One region of the Thiopseudomonas acetoxidans genome, then DNA from elsewhere that is predicted to be linked to it. Evidence: predicted binding sites of a transcription regulator. Region 1 holds the regulator's gene; the other holds the start of a gene.

Region 1 (3,158 bases):
TGCGGACTTTGGTTTGGCCAACGTGGACGTTTTATTGGGTCTTAATCCACAACGTACGTTGGCTGAAGTAATGGATGGTAAGTGCGATTTGCGTGATGTTTTGCTGCCTGGACCTGGTGGAATAAGAATTGTACCCGCTTCATCAGGTACTAAAAGTATGGTTGAAATGACGCCGCTACAGCATGCGGGTCTTATCCAAGCCTTTAGCGATATCGGCGATAGCATTGATATGTTGGTGATAGATACGGCAGCTGGAATTGGTGACTCAGTTACCAGCTTCGTGCGAGCAGCACAAGAAGTGATACTGGTGGTATGTGACGAGCCAACTTCTATTACCGATGCTTACGCGCTGATTAAACTACTCAGCCGTGATCATGGCATGACCCGTTTTCGTGTTTTGGCTAACATGGCACATAGCCCGCAAGAAGGCCGCAGCATCTATGCCAAGCTGGTAAATGTTACCGAACGATTCTTAGATGATGTTACACTGCAATACTTGGGTGCAATTCCCTATGATGAGACTGTACGCAAGGCAGCGCAAAGGCAGAAAGCCGTTTACCAAGCTTTCCCGCGGTCCAAGTGCGCTCTAGCTTACAAGTCAATAGCAGAGAAAGTAGATGGTTGGCCTTTGCCTGCTACACCGCGAGGGCATTTGGAGTTTTTTGTGGACCGTTTAGTGAGCCAATAATAAGGACGGGAATAATTGCAATGACAGTAGCCAAAGGTTTGCAAATGTATGCCACAGCGCAAGCTAGGGATGAACAAACATTGCTGGTTGAACAGCATGCTCCTTTGGTTAAGCGAATTGCTTACCACATGCTGGCCAGACTCCCAGCAAGCGTTCAAGTTGATGATCTGATTCAAGCAGGAATGATAGGTTTATTAGAAGCGGCCAAAAAATACGATTCTAGTAAGGGTGCAAGTTTTGAAACATTTGTTGGAATACGTATCCGCGGAGCGATGCTAGACGAGATGCGCAAAGGTGATTGGGTGCCTCGTTCTGTACATAGAAATACACGCATGGTGAGTGAAGCCGTAAGAAAAGTTGAGTCGCGTACAGGTAAAGACGCTCAAGACAAAGAGGTTGCGGCCGAATTAGATATGAGTCTAGAAGAGTATCACGCGATCTTGGCGGATACACAGGGCAGTAGATTATTTAGCTTCGATGGTTTGCAAGAAGATGGAGCACAGCCAGATTTACAAGTAAGTCATCGGGGGCCAGGTCGAGAAATTGAACAAGAAAAATTTAAACAAGCGCTGGCTCAAGCAATAGAAGGTCTGCCGGAACGTGAGCAATTAGTGCTTTCTTTGTATTACAGCGAAGAGTTGAATTTAAAAGAAATTGGGGTGGTGCTCGGGATTAGTGAATCACGAGTGAGCCAATTACACAGCCAGTGTGCAGCACGTCTTAGAGCGCGACTAGCAGAGTGGCATAGTTGAGATAATGCAAATATGGTTTTTGTTGTGTTCAGTATAGAGCTCTTTGGAGGTTGCCTTGGATAAAAACATGAAAATCCTCATTGTTGATGACTTTTCAACAATGCGCCGGATCATCAAGAACCTCTTGCGTGACCTAGGGTTTACCAATACAGCTGAAGCAGATGATGGTGCTACAGCACTACCCATGCTCCACAGCGGGGGATTTGATTTTTTGGTCACTGACTGGAATATGCCAATCATGTCGGGACTTGATCTTTTAAAGGCCGTACGTGCCGATGATAAGCTCAAGCATCTCCCCGTGTTGATGGTTACTGCTGAGGCTAAGCGCGATCAAATCATCGAAGCGGCTCAGGCTGGGGTAAATGGCTATGTAGTTAAACCCTTTACTGCGCAAGCACTGAAAGACAAAATCGAGAAGATTTTTGAGCGAGTTAATGGTTGATACGGTTAATGGAGCAACCATGACGGTAGATAAGTGTGCGGTAACTCAATTACAACAAGCGGTTCAACAAAATGCCGATGATTTGCAAGCGAGTCTTGCCGAGCAAAACTGGGAAGAGGCGGTGCGAGTTATTGGTAAAATTAACTTGGTGCGTGATCGGGCACTTTATGATGAGGTGGCCAAGTTAACCCGCGAATTACACGGTGCCTTGCTGGATCTGCAAGTTGATCCAAGCAGTCCTCATGCGGAAGAAATGTCGCAGATTACCGATGCGAATGAACGATTGAAGTATGTCGTCAAAATGACAGAAAAAGCAGCCAATGACACTATTGACTTGGTTGAGAAGAGCGCGCCATTTGCGAACTATATTAGCTACGAAGCACAAAGTTTGACGGTTGATTGGCGACGCTTTATGCAGCGCGACATGTCGGCGGCAGAGTTTAGGGAACTAGCCAAGCGGGTAGAAACATACTTAGAGCGCGGCTTGCATGATAGCGATGAGTTATCAAGTAACTTGAATGAGATTTTATTGGCGCAGTCCTTCCAAGACCTTACTGGGCAGGTCATCAAGCGAGTTTCTACGCTAATAACAGATATGGAAGAGAGCTTGCTGAAGCTGGTTGTTATGGCAAGCACTGTTGATCGCGTTGCCGGTATTGAACATTCACCCGAAGATTTAAGAAAAGCTATAGATAAACATAAAGCTATGATTATGGGTGAAGGTCCGCAAATACGTGCCGATAATGACGATGTAGTAGCTGATCAGGTTGATGTGGATGATTTGCTATCAAGTTTGGGACTTTAGGGGGCAAAATAAATGAGCTTTGAAGCCGATGAAGAGATCCTCCAAGACTTTCTCGTAGAAGCAGGTGAAATTCTAGAGCTGTTATCAGAACAACTGGTTGAACTAGAAAGCAGCCCTGATGACATGAATCTACTGAATGCTATCTTCCGTGGATTTCATACCGTAAAGGGTGGTGCGGGTTTTTTACAGTTAACCGAATTGGTTGATTGTTGCCATATTGCCGAAAACGTCTTCGATATTTTACGTAAAGGCGAACGCACGGTAACTCCAGAACTGATGGATGTGGTTCTACAGGCTCTAGATAGCGTTATTAGCATGTTTAATGAAGTGCGTGAAGGAGTTCAATTAACCCCAGCGCCGCCAGAGCTGTTAGCTGAATTAGCTCTATTAGCTGAGCCTGAGGGTGCAGCCGTTGAGGACAGCGTGGTTGCAGCACCTGAACAAGAGTACAGCGAAGATGATGCTGACGCA
Region 2 (3,158 bases), on a different contig from region 1:
CCACTTGAGCCTGTAGCTGCTCCGCCAGTTGTGCCAGTTCTTGGCTGGCACTGTTGGTAAGGCCAGCATTTTGGCTTACCTTTTGGGTGATGTCGTTAATATTATTGATGTTACGATCGATTTCTTCGGCAACGGCGGATTGCTGTTCGGCAGCGCTAGCAATATTGGCGTTCATATCCGTAATGCGCGTTACAGCAGTCGATATTTTCGCTAATGCCGCTTGCGCCTCATGCACATGGGTTACGCTTTCAGTGGTTTGGTTGCGCCCTTGCTGCATGCTGGTGGTTGCTTGGCTAACCCCTTGCTGCAGCTTTACGATCATGTCATGAATTTCTTGTGTAGAACCTTGGGTGCGCTGGGCAAGGTTGCGCACTTCATCAGCAACCACGGCAAAGCCACGTCCCTGTTCGCCCGCACGAGCCGCTTCAATGGCAGCGTTGAGGGCTAATAGATTGGTTTGCTCGGCAATGCCACCAATAACATCCAAAATGCTATCAATTTGTTCACTGTCGCTGCGTACTTGCTCCATTAGATTTGCCGCCGCAGTAACTAGGTTGGCGAGCATATCAATACTTGAGCCAGTGTTGCCGACCACGGTTCTACCTAGCAGGGTTTCGGCATCGGCCTCTTGCGCTGCTGCAGATGCCAGTAAGGCATTTTGTGCAACATCTTGCACAGTGGCTGTCATTTCATGCATGGCTGTTGCTACTTGCTCAGTTTCTTGACGTTGGTTGTGTACTAGTTGGTTGGATTGTGCGGTGACTTGTGCCAATTGCTCAGCCGCATGCGCTACTTGCTGGGTAGACTGCGATACATCTTTGACTAATAAATGTACTTTTTCGATAAAGGTATTAATGCTGTGGGTCATTTGTGCGATTTCGTCATTACCGTGTAACGTCAGGCGTTGCGTCAAGTCACCATCACCCTGTGACAGGTTATCCACCATTTTATGGGTAACAAAAATTCGCTGCAGAACCATTCGAATAATAGTGGCATTGAGTAATAAAATAATTACTACAGCTAAACCGCCAATCACCAAGCCGCTAATAAAGGTTGAGGTAACCTGTTCTTGGACGTGGTTGTGGGCCAGTGTTGTTTGTTCGCGCTCTTGTTCAATCAATTCATCTAGCGTTACGCGTATCACACGCCAAGTGGGCTGTTCTTGGCTGGCGAGCAGTTGCGAGGCCAGGGCAACTTGGTTTTGTTCAGCCAGATCATGCACTTCTCTACGTACCGCCAAAGAGCTTTGCCAGTTTTGTTCGATTTGTTTGAGTTGTTGAGCGAGTTTTTCATCGGTGTTGTCTGATGTTTTGCGGTACAGCTCAAAAGCGTTAGAAAACTTGTTGTTCGACTCTTCGAGCATTTTTGCAGGCGTTTTTAGTTCAGGATTAAAAACTTTGTTGCGAATAGAGAGGCCAGCCAGAGCACCGTAACCGTACATGGTGTGCAAGCTTTCTAATCGTGCTTGGTTAAAATTAATATAGTGCGTAAAGTCATCACTGATTTGCTGCACGCCACTTAATGTAAAACCAAGTGCTGCACCAATGAGCGCAATTGTCACTATAATGGCGGCGGTCATTTTTCCTTTAATGCTGGTTAGAGCTAACATGTCTCACCTTTTTGCGAACGAGCTATGTTTTTGTATCGGATGGTTTGGCCGAAACTTTATTTTTACCTGTTTAGCAGATTATTAATGATTTAAATGCTTAACGAGCGTGTTGGGCAGCACATAGCAGTTTTCCGGTAACAGATGGTTTGTGGGCTAGGATATTAATATCTTATTGGTGGTGGTTTTTTGTCTATGGTCAAGGATTTTTAATGCTAAGCGCAGAGCTAAAAAACGTAATTCAAAAGGCTTATACAACCTTTCTTGAGAAGAAATCCTTAACAGCACGTTACGGACAAAAAATGATGATCGCTGAGGTGGCGAGAAATTTTGCTGACATTAGTACTGACGAGCAAGAGCAGCCCGCCGAAGCAGTTGTAGCCGCTATTGAGGCTGGTACCGGAACGGGGAAAACCGTTGCCTATAGCATTGCTGCGATACCCTTAGCCCAGCATGCGGAAAAACAGCTGGTTATTTCTACGGCTACCGTGGCCCTGCAGGAGCAGATTGTAAATAAAGATTTACCCGATCTGATTGCTAATAGCGGCCTGCAGTTTAGTTTTGCTTTAGCTAAGGGGCGGGGCAGATACCTGTGTTTGCATAAGCTCGATAGGCATTTAGAAAGCCAGGGCAAACAAAGCGCAATGTCTGATTTTTTCGCCGAGGATGGATATGCCATAGACGTCAATGCTGAGCAGCATCAGCTGTTTCAAGACATGATGGAAAAACTAGCAGCTGGACACTGGGATGGCGACCGTGATAATTGGGCGCAGGTCTTAGAAGAACCAACTTGGAGCTTGCTGACTACCGACCATATCCAGTGTGCTGGGCGACGTTGCAGTCACTACCAAAACTGCGCTTTTTATAAGGCACGTGATGGCTTGGATAAAACTGATGTTATCGTAACTAACCACGATATGGTGTTGGCGGATTTGGCGCTGGGTGGTGGCAAGGTGCTGCCAGAACCGAGCAAAACACTGTACATTTTTGATGAAGCGCACCATCTGCCAGATAAGGCCATTAGCCACTTTGCACATTTTACTCGCTTAAAAGCCACGCGTGATTGGCTAACTCAGGTCAGCAAGAGCGCAACCAAAAGCATTAAGCAGTATGTTTTGATGGGTGAGCTAGGGCGGTTGATGGAGCAGGTTCCAGAGCTGGCTAAACAGCTGCATGAGCAACAACAACTGATTTTTATTACTTGTGAGCAGTTGGCTGATTTTAAACCCAGCACTGAATATGAAGGCTATGAAAGACCACGTTATCGCTTCGTTGACGGGATAGTGCCTGAGGGGTTGCGTGAACAGGGTATTGAGCTGAAAAAGGGGTTTGAGCAATTAACTGACAAACTGGCGCGCATTAATGAGCTGTTGAAAAAAGTGCTTGAGGATGAGCTGGGCTTAGGTATTGACCGTAATACGGCTGAGCAGTGGCTGCCCTATTTTGGTAGTCTGTTTGCGCGTGCTGAGGGTAACTTTAATCTGTGGGCTGTCTTTACTGCTGAGGATAAATCAGGCGCACCGCCTACCGCACGTTGGATGGCGTTGGCTGA

The links. The regulator FliA, encoded in region 1, starts transcription of late flagellar genes. The targets are predictions, from matches to a motif close to CTAAAGTTTNNNNNNNNNNNGCCGNTAA.
Region 2: the regulator FliA is predicted to act here: its motif matches at 1,642-1,669, upstream of QEZ41_RS10550 (methyl-accepting chemotaxis protein).

What each region holds. Positions count from the first base shown of each region.
Region 1 is NZ_JAUCDY010000003.1:231,898-235,055, reverse strand. Features, by position in the region: gene QEZ41_RS04330 (MinD/ParA family protein) at 1-688, shown strand, start outside; gene QEZ41_RS04325 (RNA polymerase sigma factor FliA) at 709-1,440, shown strand; gene QEZ41_RS04320 (chemotaxis response regulator CheY) at 1,508-1,882, shown strand; gene QEZ41_RS04315 (protein phosphatase CheZ) at 1,902-2,687, shown strand; gene QEZ41_RS04310 (chemotaxis protein CheA) at 2,700-3,158, shown strand, end outside.
Region 2 is NZ_JAUCDY010000015.1:4,999-8,156, forward strand. Features, by position in the region: gene QEZ41_RS10550 (methyl-accepting chemotaxis protein) at 1-1,609, opposite strand, end outside; gene dinG (ATP-dependent DNA helicase DinG) at 1,819-3,158, shown strand, end outside.